2 regions of the Kitasatospora sp. NPDC101108 genome follow, and region 1 is predicted to be linked to the other one. Evidence: riboswitches for the same ligand, from Rfam matches in the RefSeq annotation. Region 1 holds a riboswitch; the other holds the start of a gene.
What was found. A riboswitch is a leader RNA that binds a small molecule or an ion and turns the genes downstream of it on or off. The one in region 1 is predicted to bind guanidine.

Region 1 (10,022 bases):
GGGCCTTGCCGAACCAGGCGGCGGCGTACGTCCGGTTGTCGTGGGCGAGGAAGATCCGGCCGACCTCCTCGCAGAAGGTGGGCAGGAAGTGCGGCACGGCGCGGCCGAGCCGGGTGGCGAGCGCGTCGAAGCCGTCCTTGGCGGCGCCGGGCTTGGACCGGGCCTGGCGGGCCAGCCGCTCCAGGTCCTTGACCAGGGCGAGCGCGTGGTGCCCGTTGGCGGGGTCGTGGACCAGCGCCCAGGCCGGGAAGCCGAGGGCCTCCTGGCGGACCTGGCCGACCTCGGCGGGTTCGCCCTCGGGGGCGAGGCCGAGGAACTCCAGGGCGAGGTCCTCGGCGCGGCCGAGCGCACCGGGGACCAGCCGGACGATCCGGCGGCCGTCCAGGGCGGGGTGGGCGTAGCCGCGGGCGGTCAGCACGTCGGCGGCGCTGTCGGGGCGTCCGGCGTCCGGCAGCGTGCCGGGCGGGAGGACGGCGCCGGCGTCGAGCAGCGCCTCGGGCGTCGCGGCGCCCGGGTTCGGGACGGTGGTGGTCATGCGGCTTCCTCCCCTTCGATCGTGCGGCCCGCGTACAGGGCGGCGGCCATCCTCATGCCCTCGGACCAGGCGACCGGTCCGACCTCGGCGAGCGGCAGGGCGCGGCCGTCGGGGCCGGCCCAGCTGAGCGCGCCCGTCTCGCAGGCGTCGTACTCGTAGTAGTCGCCGACCCACACCCGGGCCTCGACGGTGCGGCCGCCCTCGGTGATCGGCTGGACCGCGGAGCCGCCGCGGACCCGGCAGCCGAGCCGGGTGCAGCGCCCGACCAGTTCGCGCAGTTCGCGGTAGCGGCCGCCGGCGTAGGTGGTGACCTCGGTGCCGGCCGACGGTTCGTCGGGCCGGTGCCAGACCTCGCGGTAGAGCTGCTGGACGCGCTGGGAGACGCCGAGTTCGACGGCGAACTCGCGCAGGTCGTCGAGGTCCGGGAGGAGCACCGGGTGGGGTATCAGGACCTCGCCGTCGGTGAGGCGGACGGTGTCGCCGTCGAGGTCGACCAGGCCGAGGCCGCGTTCGGCGTCCGCGTCGCGCAGGAAGCCGGCGACGGCGCCGTCCGGTCCGGTGACCACGACGTCCCGCAGGACGGCCCGCCAGGCCTCGTCGGGCCAGACGGCGGCGAGCACGGCGGCGGGCACCGGCAGCGAGCGCACCATCCACCGCTCGACGTCCTCCTGGCAGCGGCGCTCGTGCGCGGCGAGCCATTCGGAGAGCTGCTTGAGCTGGGTGACCACCGGGTCGTCACCGAGCTTCGGCGGCAGTGTCTTGAGCGCGCGCCCCGCGGCGTTGCGGCACACCACCCTGCCGTCCTCGTCGAGCGCGACGCGGTACCCTCCCGCGTCCGTCTCCACCCATGCCACGGCCGTACTCCTCCCACCGGGAACGACGTTCTGATCACGTGCTGACCAGCGATGCGAGGAACGTAGCGAGCGGTACTGACAACTCGGCGGGCGGGGGGAGGTCGGCGGTGAGCTGCGGAGTCGAAACCACTCGAACGAGTGATCGATGACGGGGCACGGGGCGGGCGGCCGCCGGGTCGTCAGGCCGGCGCCGCCCGCGGGACGATCACCGGTGCCCCGTCGTCGGGCGCGGGCAGCACATGGCTGTCGATGTCGTACAGCGCCCGCACCAGCGACGCGTCCACCACCTCCCGGGGCGGCCCGCAGGCGACCACCGCGCCGTCCCTCAGGGCGACCAGCAGGTCGGCGTAGCGGGCGGCCGCCGCGAGGTCGTGCAGCACCATCACCACCGTCCGCCCGCCCGCCGCGACCTGCCGGACCAGTTCCAGCACCTCCACCGCGTGCCCGAGGTCGAGCGCGCTGGTCGGCTCGTCCAGCAGCACCACCGGGGCGTCCTGGGCGAGCACCATGGCGAGCCAGCAGCGCTGGCGCTGGCCGCCGGAGAGCTGGTCGAGGCGGCGGTCGGCGAGGGCGTCGACGCCGGTGGCGCGCAGGGCCTCGGCGGTGAGCCGTTCGTCGTCGGGCGACCACTGGCGGAACAGTCCCTGGTGCGGGTGGCGCCCGTAGCGGACCAGGCCGGCGACGGTCACCGCCTCGGGGGCCTGCGGGCTCTGCGGGAGCAGCGCGACCCGGTGGGCGGCCCGACGCGGGCGCAGCCGCCAGATGTCCTCGCCGCCGACCAGGATCCGCCCGCCGTCGGGCCGGTGCAGCCGGGCCACCGCCCGCAGCAGGGTGGACTTGCCGCAGCCGTTCGGGCCGACCACGGCCACCACCCGCCCGGCGGGCACGGTGAGGTCGATGCCGCCGAGCACCGGGCGCCCCGGCCGGTACCCGGCGGTGACGCCCTGGATCGTCAACTCCATGTCGGGCTCCCCCGGTTCGGTCGCGTTCAGGACGCGGACAGCGCCTTGCCGAGGTCGCCGATGACGGCGTCGGCCGCGAGCGGGCCGCCCCGGGTGGACCAGACCGAGCCGTCCACGGTGACGGTGTGGTGGTTCTTCACCGCGTTGAGCTCCTGGTAGGCGGGCTTGGACTGGACGTCCTTGAGTGCGGCCCTGCCGTCGTCGGTGAGGGTGGACAGGAACAGCCAGTCGCCGTCGATCTCGGAGAGCTTCTCCAGACTGAGCGCCGGGCTGTGGGCGTTGCCGTCCTTGTCCTGGGCGGCCGGGCGGGTGAGGCCCATGTCCAGGGCGACGCCGCCGGCGAACTGCCTCTTCTCCATCCAGCTCGGGCCGGTGGGGTTCCAGCGGACGATGGAGACGGCGGCGCCCTTGTTCCTCCCCAGGTCGGCGCCGGCCTTGGTGGCCTTGGCCTGGTAGTCGTCGATCACCTTGTCGGCCCGGTCGAGCTTGTTGACGGCGTTGCCGATGCCCCGGAAGGCGAGCTTCCAGTCGTCGGTGGGCGCCATGGTGACCAGGGTGGCGGGGGTGATCTCGCGCAGTTGCCTGAGCACCTGCTCGTCCTGCATGTCCCCGGCCAGGATGAGGTCGGGCTTGGCGGCGATCACCTTGTCCATCACCGGCTGCAGCAGGTTGCCGACCACCGGCACGCCCTTGACCTTGTCCTTGAGGTACGCGGGCGGCTCGTTGAGCCCCTGGCCGTTGGTGATGCCCACCGGCTGGACGCCCAGGGCGAGCACCGCGTCGAGGTCCTCCTGGGTGAGGGTGACGATCCGCCTGGGTTCGGCGGGAACTTCGACGGCCGTGCCGGTGGCGTCCTTGACGGTCCGCTTGCCGCCGGCCGCCGCCTTCGCCTCCCCTGCCCCGCTCGACCCGGCCTTGCCCTCACCGGCCTTGCTCTCCCCGGGCTTGCCCTCCGCGGCCGACGACGAGGACCCCGAGGAGCCGCAGCCGGTGAGCAGCAGGGCGGCGGCCCCGGTGACGGCCAGCGCCTGGGCCGCACGGCGGCGGACGGGTCGGAGCGGGCTGTGGGCGTGGCGCATGAGTGCCTCCGGGCAGGGGTGGTACGGGAGTTGGGCGGCGTCCGGGCAGCTCGGCGTGACGCCGGCGCCCCAGGGGACGGGCCTGGACGTTAGGTTAGCCTTACCTTATGACATCGTCGCAAGTGGGCGTCCACGAACCGCCCGCCGCCACCGCGCCCGGCGCCCCTCCCCCGCCGCCGGGCACCCACCGCCGGGCCTGGCCGGTGCCCGTCGCAGCGGTCGCGGTCCTGCTCGTCCTCGCCGCGCTCTCACTGTCCGTCGGCGCCGGCGAGGTCGGGCCCGGGCGGGTGCTGGACTACCTGCTGAACCGCGACGGCGCCCGCGCCGACGGTCGGCTCGCCCTCGTCGTCGGCGAACTGCGACTGCCCCGCACCCTCACCGCCCTGCTGGTCGGCGCCGCACTCGGCGTCGCGGGCGCCCAGCTCCAGTCCGTCACCCGCAACCCGCTGGCCGAGACCGGACTGCTCGGCGTCAACGCGGGCGCCTCGCTCGGCGTCGTGCTCGGCATCGCCGTCCTCGGCGTGCAGACCTCCTACGGCCACCTCGCCCTCGCCTTCGGCGGCGCCGTCCTGGCCAGCGCCCTGGTGCTGCTGATCGCGGGCAGCCGGGGCGGCGGCTCCCCCGTGCGGCTGGTCCTCGGCGGCTCGGCCGTCGGCGCCACCTTCGGCGGGATCACCGGCGTGCTGATCGTCAACTCGCCCGAGGCTTACGACCGTTACCGGGTCTGGGTGCTCGGCTCACTCGCCGGGGTGGAGGGCTGGGACACCCTGCGCCGACTCGCCCCGGTCCTCGGCGCCGGCTTCCTGCTCGCCCTGCTCACCACCCGGCCGCTCACCGCGCTGGCCCTCGGCGACGACCTCGCCCGGGGCCTCGGCCACCGGCCCGGCGCCACCCGCGCGGCGGTCGCCCTCGCGGTCACCCTGCTCACCGCCTCGGCCGTCGCACTGGCCGGCCCGATCTCCTTCCTCGGCCTGCTCGCCGGATTCCTGGCCCGCGCCCTGGCCGGCCCCCGGATCGGCCGACTCACCCTGCTCGCCGGGCTGTTCGGCGCCGCAGTGCTCACCGGCGCCGACGTGCTGGCCCGGCTGGTGGCCCGGCCCTTCGAGGCACCGGTGTCGGTGATCGTCGCCCTGATCGGCGCCCCCGCGCTGATCGCCGTCGTCCGCTCCCGGCGCTCCGCCGCGCCGGCCCTCAGCGACCCGGCCGAGGCCGCGGCACCGCCCGCACGGCGCGCCCAACCGGCCCCCGGTCGCCCAGACTCCGTTCTCCGGTACGGCAGTTGGTCACTGCTGGTCCCGCGCCGGCCGCTGCTCGCCGGGCTCGGGCTGGCCGCCGCACTGCTCGCCGCCGTGGTCGTCTCCGCGCACGCCGGACAGAGCGAACTCGGCCTCGGCACGACCTTCCAGGCCGTGTTCGGCTACGGCGAACGGCTGGACGTCCTGCTGGTGCAGAAGTTCCGGCTCGGCCGGATCGTCGCCGGGCTCGCCGCCGGAGCCGCCCTCGGGCTGGCCGGCTGCCTCACCCAGACCCTCGCCCGCAACCGCCTGGCCACTCCCGAACTGCTCGGCGTCAACGACGGCGCCACAGCGGCCGTTCTGGTCTCCACCACCGCCTCGGGTACCTTCGGCGCCTGGTGGGCCGGGCCGCTCGGCGCCCTGGCCGCCGTCCTGGCGGTCACCCTGGTCTCCGGCGGGCTCGGCGCGCGCGGCTACCGGGTGCTGGTCGTCGGGCTCGCGATGTCCGCCCTCGCCTCGGCCCTCATCCAGGTCGCGCTGGCCCGGCGCTCGCTCAACTCGGCCGGCTCGCTGTACATCTGGACCTCCGGCAGCCTCAACGGCCGGGACTACGCCGTCGCGACGCCGATGCTGGTCGGGCTCGCCGTACTGGTGCCGCTCGCCCTGGCGGCGGCCAGGCGGCTGGCGGTGCTGCGCTTCGACGACAGCGTGGCCGCCTCGCTGGGCGTCGACCCCGGCCGGGTCCGGCTCGCCTGCCTGCTGCTGGCCGTCGCGCTCGCCGGACTGGCGGTCGGGGTCTGCGGACCGGTCGGGTTCGTCGCCCTCGCCGCACCCGTGATCGCCGCACGGCTGGCCGGCCCCTCCCGCGTGCCCGTGCTCGGCTCGGCGCTGACCGGCGCGCTGCTCGTCGTCCTCGCGGACACCGTCGGACGGGTGCTGATCGGCGGGGTCGAGATCCCGGTCGGCATCGTGACCACCGTGCTCGGCGGACCCTTCCTGCTCTGGGTGCTGCTCGGCCGGCGCCCGAGCGCCGCGTAAGTCACCTGAGGAGTAGGAACATTGGACGCCTTCCCGCTGATCGAAACCGATCCGGACGACCCCGCGTACCGGCTGGTCACCTTCGTCTCCGACGAGCGGGACTGCGACGGGGTGCTCGCCCTGGTGCACACCGTCACCGACAAGGACCGGCACGCCGGTGACCTCACCCCGCACCTGATGCGGCGCCGCAACGGCCGCTGGGAGCTCACCCACCGGCTGCGCGCCGACCACCGGGCCTCCTACCAGCTCCACCCCTTCCGGGGCGAGGCCCCCGGCACCACCCGGGCCGACTGGCTGCACGTCCTCGACCGCGCCCGGCCCGACCCGCACGACACCGAACCCCGGCTGCCCGCCCGCGACGGACGCCACCCGTCCTCGGTGCTCAGCCTGCCGGAGGCCCCCGCCCAGCCGTACGTCCGGCGGCGGGAAGGGGTACGGCGCGGACGGACGCTGCCGCACGAGGTCGCCGGACGGCGGGTGGACGTCCATCTCCCGGCTGGATGGCAGCGCCAAGGGCCGTACTGCGTAGCGGTGTTGCTCGACGGCGAGATGTGGGGCGAGGTGCTCTCCGTCGGCGACACCCTGGACAACCTGACGGCGGACGGAGCGATCCCGCCCACGGTGGCGCTGCTGGTGCACACCATGGGGCCCGGGCGACCGGGGGACCTCAGCTGCAATCCCGTCTTCGTCGACCTGCTCGCCGACCGCCTCCTCCCCTGGGCCGCAAGGGAGTTCGGCGCCACCACGGACCCGCGCCGCACCGTGATCGCCGGCCAGAGCGCGGGCGGGCTCACCGCCGCCTTCGCCGCGTACCGACGGCCGGATCGGTTCGGCAACGCGCTCTCCCAGTCCGGCTCCTTCTGGTGGCCGGACGGCACCGAGTTCGACTCCGGCAGCGAGTGGCTCACCCGTCGCTTCGCCGCCGAGCAGCGGCGCGAGGCCCGCTTCTACCTCGAAGTCGGGCTGCAGGAATGGATGCTGCTCACCGAGAACCGGCACCTGCGCGATGTCCTCACCGCCCGCGGCTACGACGTCGAGTACCGCGAGTTCAACGGCGGCCACGACTACGCCTGCTGGCGCGGCGGCCTGGCCGACGGGCTGGCGCACCTGCTGGGGTCACCCACATGGACGGTTTCGGTCGGTTCGCACACCTTCGAGTCATCGGACGCCTAACGTCGGGAGTCCACACCGGATGACCTTGGGGGGTCAGCGATGAACGCGTCCTCGTCCGCCACGCCGCCGCCGATGTCGTGGCAGTACTGCGGCAACCAGATCAAGTTGTGGCGGGCGCGCGCCGGCGTCAGCCGCGAGGACCTGGCGACCCAGGCCGGGTACAGCTACGAGAGCCTGCGGTCGATGGAGGCGGGGCGGCGAAAGCCCTCTCCGCATCTGTTGCAGGTGGCAGACGAGATGTGCGACGCGAAGGGAATTCTGGCAGCGGGAGCGGACTACCTGAAGCCTGAGAAATATCCGTCGTCCGCCGAGGACTACATGTTGTACGAAGCCGAGGCCGTAGCACTCAACTGGTACGAGAACCACTTCTTTCCGGGTCTGTTGCAGACCGAGGAGACCGTAAGAACACTCCTCAACTCCCACTGGCCACCACTCGATGACGAGACCGTCGAGACGCGTGTCGCTGCTAGGTTGGAACGCCAGGATATCCTGAAGGTACAGACGAGGGCCTTCAACTTTCTGATCGAAGAAGGCGTCCTCCGACGGCCCCTGACGACTATCGAAGCCCATCACCGACAGTTGCGCCACGTCCTGGCTGTCAGCGGGGCGCGTCACATCACAGTTCAAGTGGTTCCATCCCGAGGAATCCACCCTGGCCTGAACGGGCAATTCATCCTTCTGGAAACAGCCGAGCACCAGCGGCTCGCGTATGAGGAGGGCCAGGCGTTGGGCATGCTCCACGCAGACCCCGCCAGGGTAAGCGTCCTCAGCCATCGCCATGAAATGATCCTCCGGCAGGCACTCGATCCCGAGGCCTCGGCCAAGCTGATCAACGAGCTGCTGGAGGAGCTATGAACGATGCGCTGACCTGGTTCAAGTCCAGCTACAGCAACACCGAGGGCGGCGCCTGCGTGGAGGTCGCCATCCGCCCCAGAACCGTCCACGTACGCGACTCCAAGGACAGGACCGGCCCGCAACTCTCCTTCACTCGTGAGGCCTGGGCCGCCTTCGTCCAGCTCGCCGGAGACGCTTCCTCTCTGGACCGCTGAATCCACCGGCAAGGCCGGGAGATTCCGCTGCCAGCCACCGAACCACTCGTGTTAGCGTCCCCGAGGCAGCGCGTCGGCGCGCTGCCCCGGACGAGATGTGCGCCGTACCCGGCCCGCCAAGACGACGCACCCCTGGAGGCGTCATGGCTGCTGTCGGTACCCCCATCGCCCGTCCGCTGGACGTGCGGTGGATCCACGGCTCGCCGTCCGCCAAGCACAACACGGACCCGGACATCCAGGTCCACGACTACGACGAGCACACCGTCATCCTGCGGCAGAACAAGGCGGTCAACTACGAGGCGCCGTTCCTGTTCCTGCTCTTCGGGACGGAACGGGCCGTACTGATCGACACGGGGGCGACGGCGGAGCCCGAGTACTTCCCACTGCGCGCCGTCGTCGACGAGCTGCTCACACGACGGCGCGCCCACGACCCCCGCGACGACTACCCGCTGCTGGTGCTCCACACCCACCCGCACGGCGACCACATCGCGGGCGACGGGCAGTTCGCCGACCGGCCCGGCACCACCGTGGTCGGCGCCGAACTTCCCGACGCCTGGGCGTACTTCGGCTTCGACCGGGACGCCGGGGCCGTCGCCCACGTCGACCTCGGCGGCGGGCGGGTGCTGGAGTGCCTGGCCACCCCGGGGCACCACGAGGCGGCCGTCACCTACTACGACCCGTGGACGGGCTTCCTGCTCACCGGCGACACCGTCTACCCCGGCCGGCTCTACATCGACGACTGGCCCGCCTTCGGCCGCACCGTCGAGCGCCTGGTCGCCTTCGCCGAGAGCCGCCCGGTGACGCACGTGCTCGGCTGCCACATCGAGATGACCCGCACCCCCGGCGTCGACTACCCGATCCGCACCACCTACCAGCCCGACGAACCCCCGCTCCAGCTCACCGTCGACCACCTGCGCCGCATCCACGCGGCCGTCACCGAACTGGGCGACCGGCCCCGCCGCCACCGGATGGACGACCTCGTCCTCTGGCCGAACGAGTAGCGTCCGTCAGCTGTTGGCTGCGGCGTACCGCACGTCGCCGCCGGGCTGCGGGAGCAGGTAGCCGATCTGCCGGACGTCCGGGGCGCGACCGCCCGGCGCCGCCGCATCGGTGCAGTCGGACACCTCCCACCCGATCAGCCCGAGGCTGAACGGCACGGCCCGGTACACCTCGGCGCCGACACCGGCGAGCCAGTCGTCCAACACCGCGGACCTGGTGATCTGCCGCCCGCCGCCGTACGACACCCCGGCCTGCTCCAGCGCGCCGAGCGGAACGTAGAAGTCGACCCAGTCGCTGCCGTCCTCCTCCCGGCTCACGACACAGCCGCAGACGACCCGCTCGCCGCCGGGCAGCCTGACCCGGCCCTGGAGGTGGCCGGTCGCGTCGAACGACCGGATCGAGCACGGCACGGGCTGCTGCTCCTCCGGCTCGACGTCCCGCCGCGCGTAGCACCCCTCGACACCGGCCGAGGCCCACAGGGCGCGCAGCACGGCGTTGACCAGCTCGTCGTCGCCGGCCGGGCCGACCTCGACGGCCAGCTCGTAGAAGCCGCCGCACCAGTTGACCGGGTCGCGGAAGGAAGCGGGGTTCGTCACCGGTCGATCATGCCGCATCGGCGCTCGGGCTCAGTCCCGGTAGGGGACGAGGCGCGACAGGTCCAGGTCGAAGCCGAACGGGTCGGGAATGTGGATCACCTCGCCGAACTCCCGTTCGGTCCGGGTGTGGTACCGGTCGCGATTGGGCTCGGAGAACAGCGTCACCGTCTTCTGCCGCGGATCCACGATCAGATAGAGCGGGAAGCCCATGCGCGGGTAGTCGCGGACCTTCCCGTTCCAGTCGTTGTCGGGGTTGGACGGAGATACGATCTCGACCGCGATCAGCGCCAGCTCGGCGGGGATCTCTCGGCCCAGCTCGATGACGTCCTCGGGCAGGTAGGTGAGGTCGGGGTTCCGGACGGAGCCGACCTCGGGCGACGAGAGGTCGCTGTTCCCGGTCGGGAAGTAGCCGGGCGGGCAGTGCGCCTCGAACTGACGCTGGACAATCGCAAGGTTCAGCTGATGGATCGAGGACGGCGACGCCTGCATGACGATGACGTCG
Region 2 (10,022 bases), on a different contig from region 1:
CCCGTGAGCCTCTCCCGTGATGGTGCTCTCTCCGGCCCCGCTCATGCCCGCCGGTTCGGCCGTACGGGTGTTCGTCCGGCGTGGCGGGGTTTCGAGTGTTGCGGTGTCCGACCGGTGCCGTTCTGCGGGATCATGTGTGGCATGACGGCGGCCCATTCGCACGGAGGCCGGTCGCACACCGGCCGTCTGCTCGTCGCGACGCCCGTGCTCACCGACCCCAATTTCGCCCGGGCGGTGGTACTGCTCCTCGACCACGACGCCGAGGGGGCGCTCGGCGTGGTGCTCAACCGGCCCACACCGGTCGAGGTGGGCAGTGTCCTGGACGGCTGGGGAAGACTCGTCGGACAGCCGGCGGTGGTCTTCCAGGGCGGTCCGGTGGCGCTGGACTCGGCGCTCGGCCTGGCGGTCGCTCCCGGGGAGCCGGGCTCCGGCGAGCCGCTCGGCTGGCGGCGGGTGCACGGCGCGATCGGCCTGGTGGACCTGGAGGCGCCGCCCGAGGTGCTGGCCGGGGAGCTGGGGAGCCTGCGGATCTTCGCCGGGTACGCCGGCTGGTCCCCGGGCCAGCTGGAGGCCGAGCTGGAGAGCGGCGCCTGGTACCTGGTGGACTGCGAGCCCGGGGACGTCTCCAGCCCCGAGCCGGAGCGGCTGTGGCGCGCGGTGCTGCGCCGCCAGCGCGGCCCGCTGGCGCTGCTGGCGACCTACCCGGACGACCCGACGATGAACTGAGCGGCCGCCCCCGGGCCGGGCGGCGGCGCGACACTGGCCCGGTTTCCGGGGGCGCCCATAGACTTGGCACTCATGAGCACTCTTGAGCCCGAGCGCGGCCTCGGCACCGGCACCCTGGTCGAGCCCGTCCCGCAGGTGTCCCACGGGGACGGCGACCACGAGCGCTTCGCGCACTACGTCCAGAAGGACAAGATCATGGAGAGCGCGCTCTCCGGGTCCCCGGTCGTGGCGCTGTGCGGCAAGGTGTGGGTGCCCGGGCGCGACCCGAAGAAGTACCCGGTCTGCCCGATGTGCAAGGAGATCTACGACGGCATCGGCAAGCCGCAGGGCGGCGACGGCGACAAGCAGTAGCCGTCCGCGGGACGTGGTTCTGCAGAGCACCACGTTCCCGAACTGGTCTATGCCAATCGTGGCGGGCCCGGGCAGGATGTCGGAATGGACCTCATCCCCGCACCTTCGAGTGCCGTCCGCCGCCCGGACGAGGACTTCCCGCTCGACGCCACCACCACGCTGACCGCGCCGCCCGGCCTGTCCGACGCCGAGCGGTGGCTGCGCGGCACGCTGTCCGCGGCCACCGGGCTCCCGCTCGGTCCCGGCCGGCCGGGTGCGGGCATCGAACTGGTCCTGGACGACGCGCTGGCCGCCGAGGCGTACCGGATCACGGTGCGCCCCGGCCACGCCCTGCTCGCCGCGGGCGGTCCGGCCGGCGCGCTGTGGGCCGCGCAGACCCTGCGGCAGATGCTCGGGCCGGACGCGTACCGCCGCTCCCCGCTGCGCCGGGAGGGCTGGGTGCTGCCCGGCGCGGACATCGCGGACGCGCCCCGGTTCGGCTGGCGCGGCGCGCTGCTGGACGTCGCCCGGCACTTCCTGCCCAAGTCCGACGTGCTGCGCTTCGTCGACCTGCTGGCGGCGCACAAGCTCAACGTGCTGCACCTGCACCTGACCGACGACCAGGGCTGGCGGGTGGAGATCAAGCGCTACCCGAGGCTGACCGGGCGCGGCGCCTGGCGGGAGCGCTCGATGGTCGGCCACCGGTCCGCGCAGCGCCGGGACGACCGCCCGCACGGCGGCTACTACACCCAGGACGACCTGCGCGAGATCGTCGCCTACGCGGCCGCGCGCGGAGTCACCGTCGTCCCGGAGATCGACCTGCCCGGCCACACCCAGGCCGCCGTCGCCGCCTACCCCGAGCTGGGCAACACCGACGCGGTGGACACCGCCGCGCTCGGCGTCTGGACGGACTGGGGGGTGAGCCACCACGTGCTCAACGCCTCCGAGGAGACCCTGCGGTTCTTCGAGGGTGTGCTGGAGGAGGTCCTGGAGCTGTTCCCGTCCGAGTTCATCCACCTCGGCGGCGACGAGTGCCCCAAGGAGCAGTGGAAGGACAGCGCCGCCGCCCAGGCCCGGATCCGCGAGCTCGGCCTGGCCAACGAGGACGAGCTGCAGAGCCACGTCATCCGGCACTTCGACCGGTGGCTGGCCGAGCGCGGCCGCCGGCTGATCGGCTGGGACGAGATCCTGGAAGGAGGGCTCGCGCCCGGTGCGGCGGTCTCGTCGTGGCGCGGGTTCGGCGGCGGGATCGCGGCCGCGAGGGCCGGGCACGACGTGGTGATGTGCCCCGAGCAGCACGTCTACCTCGACCACCGGCAGGCGGACGGGCCGGACGAGCCGGTCCCGGTCGGCTTCGTGCGCACGCTGGAGGACGTCTACCGCTTCGAGCCGGTCCCGCCGCAGCTGGACGAGGCCGCCGCCCGGCACGTCATCGGCACCCAGGCCAACCTGTGGAGCGAGTTCGCGGACAGCGCCCGGGACGTCGACTACCGGGTCTTCCCCCGGCTGGTCGCCTTCGCCGAGGTCGCCTGGTCCGAGCTGCCCGCCGATCCGGCCGAGCGCGACTACCCGGGCTTCGAGCGCCGGCTGCGCGGCCACCTGGAGGTGCTGGACGCGCTGGGCGTGGAGTACCGCCCGATGGACGGGCCGCATCCGTGGCAGCGCCGGCCCGGGGTGGCGGGACGGCCGATCGAGGGGCCGCCGCCGGTGCGCTGAGCCGGTGCCCCGGAGCGCCGATGTGACTGTCGGGAACTTATGAGCGGTCATCTGACGTCAAGAAGAGATGAACATCTGCCCCGGCTCGGTCAGAGTCGGGGCAGATACCGCCCGGTATCCGTCCCAATCGGGCAGTCCCGTTCACCGGCCCCGAAGTGATCATCGAGCATTGTGTGCCAGAGTTGCCCAACCCGGCCCGATCGCCCGTACCCTACGGCCAGGCCGGGCTGCTGACGCGGACAGTGCGGCCGCGGCCGCGGCCGCGGGCGGCAGGCGATCGATGAGCAAGTGGAGCACGGTGGGACCCAGGTGAACCGGACGATCATGCTGCCGGCCTCGCTCGACGAGGCCGTCGACGCGCTGGCCGCCGCCCCGGCCGCGGTACCGGTGGCCGGAGCCACCGACCTCATGGAGGCCGTCAACGCCGGACGGCTGCGCCCCGCCGCCCTGGTCGGCCTCGGCCGGATCACCGAACTGCGCGGCTGGCGCTACGAGGACGGCGGCACCGCCGTGCTCGGCGCCGGACTCACCCACGCCCGGATGGACCGCCCCGACTTCGCCGCGCTCATCCCCGCCCTCGCCGACGCCGCCCGCACCGCCGGACCGCCGCAGGTCCGCAACGTCGGCACCCTCGGCGGCAACATCGTCACCGCCGCCCCGGCCGGCGACACCCTCCCGGTGCTCGCCGCCCTGGAGGCCACCGTCACCCTCGCCCGGGCCGGCGCCAGCCGCGAGGTGCCGGTCAGTCACCTGCTGACCGGCCTCGACCCGGTGCGCCCCGGCGAACTGCTCACCTGGGTGCGGGTCCCGCTGCTGCACGCGCCGCAGGTCTTCCTCAAGGCCACCGGCCGCAGCGGCCCGGCCCGCGCCACCGCCTCCGTCGCGCTCGTCCTCGACCCGGCCCGGCGCGCCGTGCGCTGCGCCGTCGGCGCCGTCGCCCCGGTGCCGCTGCGCCCGCTGGAGGCCGAGGCCTGGGTGGCCGGCTGCATCGACTGGGACGGCAGCCGGGAGATCGACCCGGCGGCCGGCGCCGCCTTCGGCGAGTACGTGGCCGCCGCCTGCGTCCCCGACAACTACGGCGCCGAGGGCGCCTGGGAGGCCGTGACCGAGGGGCCGACCGCGGCCGCCGTTCGGCTGCGGCGTACCGTATCGGTGCTGGCCCGACGGGCACTGGGAAGGGCGCTGAAGTGACCACAGACCCCATCGAGACCCTCCACGCCGACCCGCTCGGCCTCGCCCCGCAGGTCAGCCGGGAGCTGCGCCCGTGCGCCTCCTACACGCTGCGGGTCAACGGTTTCGAACGGCCCGTCACCGACGCCTGGATCGGCGAGAGCCTGCTCTACGTGCTGCGCGAGCGGCTCGGCCTGGCCGGCGCCAAGGACGGCTGCGAGCAGGGCGAGTGCGGGGCCTGCTCGGTGCAGGTGGACGGCCAGCTGGTGGCCGGCTGCCTGGTGCCCGCCGCGCTGGCCGCCGACAGCGAGATCAACACCGTCGAGGGCCTGTCGGCCGGCGGCGCCGCGAGCGACGTCCAGCAGGCGCTGGCCGCCTCCGGCGCCGTGCAGTGCGGCTACTGCACCCCCGGCATGGCGATGGCCGTGCACGACCTGCTCCAGCGCAACCACCGGCCCACCGAGGTCGAGGCCCGGCAGGCGCTGTGCGGCAACCTCTGCCGCTGCACCGGCTACCGCGGCGTGCTGGCCGCCGTCCAGACCGTCGCGGACGCCCGCGCGCTGGAGGCCGAGGAGGCGGAGCGGGCCGCCGCCGGGGAGACCGCCGCCGAACCGTCCGCCGAGGCCGGGTCGCCGGGCACCGCCGCCGCGCCCGCCGAACAGGCAGCCGCCGTCGAGCAGCCGGGCGCCGTCGCGCCGGAGCCGGTCGTCGAGCCGCCGGTCCACGCCGACGCCGGGGCCTGGATCGAGCACGTCCCCCAGCCGCCCGCCGAGCCCGCCGCCGCACCCGACCAGGCCCGGGCCCAGGACCAGCCGCAGGCCGAACAGCCGTACGGCGACAGCGGCTACGACACCGGCGTGTACGACACCTCCGCCCTGACGGCGATGCAGCCCGGCATCCCCGCCCAGGCCGCCGACGACCAGGTGTACTACCAGCCGCAGGGCTACCCCGAGCAGCCGTACCAGGCCACCCCCGCCCACGGCACCTACGTGCCGGCCGGCTACCCGGACGGCCACCAGCAGCACAACGGCTACGACACCGGCTACGACACCGGCTACGACGCCCCGGTCTACGAGCCCACCCCCGCGCACGGCACCCCGCTGCCCGGCGCCGTCCACGACGGCACGCCCCCGCACGGCACCCCGTACCCGGACCCGCACGGTGCCCCGGCCGACGGCGGTGGGCCGCCCGGCGCCCCGACCACCGGCGTCCCCTACGGCGCCACCCCCGCCCACGGCATCCGGCTCCCCGAGGACGACCACGCATCATGACGTCGCCTACCGACATCGGCGCAGCACTCCAGCAGGACGGCGGCGAGGGCGACGCCGCACCGGAACCCTTCGGCCTGGGCAGCTCCCCGCTGCGCAGTGACGCGCTGCCCAAGGCGCTCGGCATCTACCCGTACGCCGCCGACCTGTGGGCCGAGGGGCTGCTGTGGGGCGCGGTGCTGCGCTCGCCGCACCCGCACGCCCGGATCCGCGGCATCGACACCTCGGCCGCGCTCGCCCTGCCCGGGGTGCACGCCGTGGTCACCGCCGCCGACCTGCCGCCCGGCCCGGACGGCCTGCCGGACGGCGCCCCGGCCGGTCCGATCGTCGCCGACCGGCCGGTGCTGGCCGCGGGCGTGGTGCGCCACCACGGAGAGCCGATCGCGGCCGTCGCCGCCGACCACCCGGACACCGCCCGGCTGGCGGTCGGTCTGATCGCGGTCGACTACGAGCCGCTGGAGGCGGTCACCGACCCCGAGCAGGCGTTCACCGCCCCGGCGCTGCACCCGGACGGCAACCTGTTCCGCCACCTGCCGCTGCGCACCGGGGACCCGGACGCGGTCGGCGAGATCGTCGTCGAGGGCCTCTACCAGGTCGGCCGGCAGGACCCGGCCCCGCTCGGCGCCGAGGCCGGGCTGGCCGTGCCGCGCCCGGACGGCGGGGTGGAACTGCACCTGTCCTCCACCGACCCGCACGGCGACCGCGACCGCACCGCCGCCTGCCTCGGTCTGGAGCCGGACCGGGTTCGACTGGTGGTCACCGGCGTGCCCGGCGCCACCACCGACCGCGAGGACCTCTCCTTCCAGGTCACCCTGGCGCTGCTGGCGCTGCGCACCGGCCGCCCGGTGAAGATGACCCTCACCCGCGAGGAGTCCTTCCACACCCACACCTCGCGCCACCCGGCCCTCCTGCGCTACCGCCACCACGCCGACGCCGACGGCAAGTTGGTGAAGGTGGAGGCGCAGATCCTGCTGGACGGCGGCGCCTACGCGGACGTCTCGGCCGAGGCGCTGGCCGCCGCGACGGCCTTCTCGGTCGGCCCGTACGTCTGCCCGAACGTGTTCGTGGACGCCTGGGCGGTGCGCACCAACAACCCGCCGGCCGGGCGGATGCGCGGCGAGGGCGCGCTGCAGGCCTGCTTCGCGTACGAGTCGCAGCTGGACCAGCTGGCCGCCCGGGTCGGCGTGGACCCGGTGGAGATCCGCCGCCGGAACGCGATGTCCACCGGTGACCCGCTGCCCACCGGACAGGCCGTCACCTGCCCGGCGCCGGTGAAGGCGCTGCTGGACGCGGTGGCCGCGGAGCCGCTGCCGGCCCTGCCGGTGGACGACCCGGACGCCGAGTGGCTGCTGCCCGGCGGGCCGGGCGGCGCCGGGGACCCGGCCGCGGTGCGGCGCGGGATCGGCTACGCCGTCGGCATGGTGCACATGCTGGGTGCCGAGGGCGAGGACGAGGTCTCCACCGCCACCGTGCGGGTCAGCGGCGACCACGCCACGGTGATCTGCGCGGCCGTCGACGCCGGGCAGGGCTTCGCCACGCTGGCCCGGCAGATCGTGCAGACCGTGCTGGGCGTCAGCGAGGTCTACATCGCACCGGCCGACAGCGACCAGTCGATCGCCGGGCCCTCCGCCCGGGGCCGGCACACCTGGGTGTCCGGCGGGGCGGTCGAGCGGGCCGCGCTGATGGTCCGCCACCAGCTGCTGCAGCCGATCGCGGCCAACTTCGGGATGTCGGTGGAGCTGCTGCAGATCGCCGACGGCAAGATCACCTCCTACGACGGGGTGCTCGGCATGCCGGTCGCCGAGGCACTGGAGGGCAAGGAGCTCTGGGCCACCGCCCAGTGCCGTCCGCACCCGACCGAGCCGCTCGACGAGTCCGGGCAGGGCGACGCCTTCGTCTCCATCTCCTTCTGCGCGATGCGCGCGGTGGTGGACGTGGACATCGAGCTGGGGGCGGTGCGGGTGGTCGAGATGACCGTCGCCCAGGACGTCGGCCGGGCGCTCAACCCGCGCCAGATCGAGGACCGGATCGAGGCGGGCGTGGCCCAGGGCGTGGGCCTGGCGCTCATGGAGGACCTCCAGACCACGGGCGGGCTGCTGGGCAACCCCTCGCTCACCGGCTACCGGCTGCCCACCTCGCTGGACACACCGGAGGTGCGGATCGCCGCCCTGCTGGAGGAGCGGGACGTGGTGGCCACCTTCGGCGCCAAGGCGGTCAGCGCGGTGCCCGCGGTGGTCGCGCCGTCGGCCGTGGCCGCCGCCGTCCGGGCCGCCACCGGTCTGCCGGTCGGCCGGCTGCCGATCCGGCCGGAGGACGCCGTCACGGCCTGAGCGCGGAATCCGGATCCGAACGCGCGGATCCGGATGCGCGGATCCGGAACGGAGAATGCGGAATTGCCGGTCGACCTTTCAGGTCGACCGGCAATTCCCTTTTCGAGGCCGTGGCGGGAATTGAACCCGCGTACACCGCTTTGCAGACGGTTCCCTGAGCCACTCGGGCACACGGCCGGCGAATTCAGGATGGCCGATCCCCCGAATGGGGTCAATGAACTCGTGTAAATTCCGTGTGGCAATGCGTGCTACCGTCGGAGGCGGTGGCTGTCCTCCCGCCACCCCGGACGAGCGCGTCGTACCCGGTGACGACAAGACGACGCAGTTCAGCGGCAATCCGGCCGCTGTGGACTGCGGAGGTACGGCCGTCATGGCTTGGCTCGTTCTGATCGTCTCGGGTCTCCTGGAGACCGTCTGGGCGGTGGCCCTGGAATCGTCCAAGGGCTTCTCCCGCCTCGTTCCCGGCCTCGTCTTCGGCGTCGCGCTGCTGCTCAGCATGGGCGGACTGGCGTACGCGATGCGCACCGTCCCGATCGGCACCGGCTACGCCGTCTGGGTCGGCATCGGCGCCGTCGGCACCGCGCTCTACGGCATGGCCGTCCTGGGCGACCCGGCGACGGCGGCCCGGATCGGCTGCCTGCTGCTGATCGTCTCCGGCGTGGTGGGGCTCAAGGTGCTGCACTGACCGCCGGGCCACCGGTCCTAGGCCTGCGGACCGATCCGGTCACCGACTCGGGTCAGGGGTCATGAGCGCGGACGGCCCTTACGATGTTACGTATGACCACTGCCTCCCCCACCTCGGTCGACCCCGCCCCGATACCGCCCGGAACCGACCCCGGCGGCGGGGTCCTCAGCGGCCGCTACCGCGCGCTGACGCTGGGGATCGTGTCGGTGGTCCTGGTGATCGCCTTCGAGGCGACCGCCGTCAACACCGCGATGCCGACCGCGGCCCGCCAGCTGAACGGCCTCGGGCTGTACGCCTTCGCCTTCTCCGGCTACTTCACCACCACGCTGTTCGCCCTGGTCGTCTCCGGCCAGTGGTGCGACCGGCGCGGCCCGCTGCAGCCGCTGTTCGCCGGCATCGCGGTGTTCGGCGCGGGCCTGGTGGTGGCCGGGACGGCCCCCGGGATGTGGGTGTTCGTGGCCGGGCGGGCGATCCAGGGCCTGGGCGGCGGGCTGGTGATCGTCGCGCTGTACGTGGTGGTCGGCCGGGCCTACCCGGAGCGGCTGCGGCCGTCGGTGTTCGCCGCCTTCTCCTCGGCCTGGGTGCTGCCCTCGATCGTCGGGCCGCTGGTCTCCGGGGCCGTCACCCAGCACCTCGGCTGGCGCTGGGTGTTCCTGGCGGTGCCGGTGCTGATCCTGCTGCCGCTGGGCGTGATGGGCCCGGCGCTGCGCCGCTCCATGGGGGTCCCCCCGGCCGGAGGCTGGGGGAGGGAGCACCCGGTGCCGCGGGGTGCGGACTTCGACCGCCGCCGCACCCTGCTGGCGGCGATGGCCGCGGTCGGCGCCGGACTGCTGCAGTACGCGGGCCAGCGGCGCGACCTGGTCGGGCTGCTCCCCGGGATCGCCGGGGCGGCGCTGCTGGTGCCGGCCGTCCTCGGGCTGCTGCCCGAGCGGACCCTGCGCGCCGGGCGCGGGCTGCCGACCGTGATCCTGCTGCGCGGGGTGGCGGCGGGGGCGTTCTTCGCCGCCGAGGCCTTCATCCCGCTGATGATGACCACCCAGCGCGACTTCTCGCCGACGCTGGCCGGGCTCACCCTGACCAGCGGCGGGCTCTCCTGGGCGCTGGGCTCCTGGCTGCAGGGGCGGCCGGGGGCGGAGCGCTACCGCGGGGCGATGATCCGCGGCGGCTTCGTGCTGACCGCGGTGGCGATCGCGGGCGCCGCGCTGGTGCTGATCCCGGCCGTACCGTCCTGGACGGCGTCGGTGGCCTGGGGCGTCGGCGGCGTCGGGATGGGGCTGACGGTCGCCAGCGTCAGCGTGCTGATGATGCGGCTCTCGGCGCCGGAGGACGCGGGGGCCAACTCGGCCGCGCTGCAGATGAGCGACGCGCTGGGCAACGTGCTGCTGACCGGCCTGGCGGGCGTGCTGTTCGCGGCGCTGGGCGGCGGCTCGCTCGCCGCCGCCCGCGACGGCGCCGGGGCCGGGGCCGGGGGCTCGCCCGGCGCCTTCGCCGCGATCCTGCTGGTGATGGCCTCGGTGGCGGTGCTGGGGGCGCTGCTCGCCGGCCGGGTCCGGGCCCGGGCCTGACCGTCCGACGGCCCGGCGGTCAGCCGGCGGTGGCCGCCGCGGTGGGGGAGGGGAGCGGGGGCGCCGCCGGGGTGCCGAGGAAGCTCTCCCACCCGCCGGCCGGGGACTGGCCGGGGCCGAGGCTCTGCAGCTTGCGCAGCACCGCCGGGTCCTGGGCGTCCAGCCAGTCCACCAGCTGGCGGAAGGAGACCAGCCGGACCTCGGGCTTCTCCGCGATCGACTTGAGCGCGTC

Region 2: it holds a riboswitch for guanidine, as region 1 does, so the genes downstream of both, ACZ6Z8_RS26595 (DMT family transporter) here and ACZ6Z8_RS16535 (MBL fold metallo-hydrolase) in region 1, are expected to answer to the same signal.

The regions. Positions count from the first base shown of each region.
Region 1 is NZ_JBVJLM010000006.1:267,230-277,251, forward strand. It holds gene ACZ6Z8_RS16495 (hypothetical protein) at 1-535, opposite strand, end outside; gene ACZ6Z8_RS16500 (DUF4132 domain-containing protein) at 532-1,389, opposite strand; gene ACZ6Z8_RS16505 (ABC transporter ATP-binding protein) at 1,569-2,351, opposite strand; gene ACZ6Z8_RS16510 (ABC transporter substrate-binding protein) at 2,378-3,430, opposite strand; gene fhuB (Fe(3+)-hydroxamate ABC transporter permease FhuB) at 3,538-5,703, shown strand; gene fes (enterochelin esterase) at 5,725-6,876, shown strand; gene ACZ6Z8_RS16525 (helix-turn-helix domain-containing protein) at 6,916-7,731, shown strand; gene ACZ6Z8_RS16530 (DUF397 domain-containing protein) at 7,728-7,925, shown strand; guanidine-III (ykkC-III) riboswitch at 7,988-8,056, shown strand; gene ACZ6Z8_RS16535 (MBL fold metallo-hydrolase) at 8,069-8,926, shown strand; gene ACZ6Z8_RS16540 (hypothetical protein) at 8,933-9,520, opposite strand; gene ACZ6Z8_RS16545 (Uma2 family endonuclease) at 9,551-10,022, opposite strand, start outside.
Region 2 is NZ_JBVJLM010000013.1:186,533-196,554, reverse strand. It holds gene ACZ6Z8_RS26630 (YqgE/AlgH family protein) at 133-726, shown strand; gene ACZ6Z8_RS26625 (DUF3039 domain-containing protein) at 799-1,077, shown strand; gene ACZ6Z8_RS26620 (beta-N-acetylhexosaminidase) at 1,162-2,772, shown strand; gene ACZ6Z8_RS26615 (FAD binding domain-containing protein) at 3,097-3,963, shown strand; partial or broken gene ACZ6Z8_RS26610 ((2Fe-2S)-binding protein) at 4,035-4,586, shown strand; gene ACZ6Z8_RS26605 (xanthine dehydrogenase family protein molybdopterin-binding subunit) at 5,210-7,540, shown strand; tRNA gene ACZ6Z8_RS26600 (tRNA-Cys) at 7,646-7,717, opposite strand; guanidine-III (ykkC-III) riboswitch at 7,801-7,866, shown strand; gene ACZ6Z8_RS26595 (DMT family transporter) at 7,911-8,225, shown strand; gene ACZ6Z8_RS26590 (MFS transporter) at 8,318-9,790, shown strand; gene ACZ6Z8_RS26585 (polysaccharide deacetylase family protein) at 9,810-10,022, opposite strand, start outside.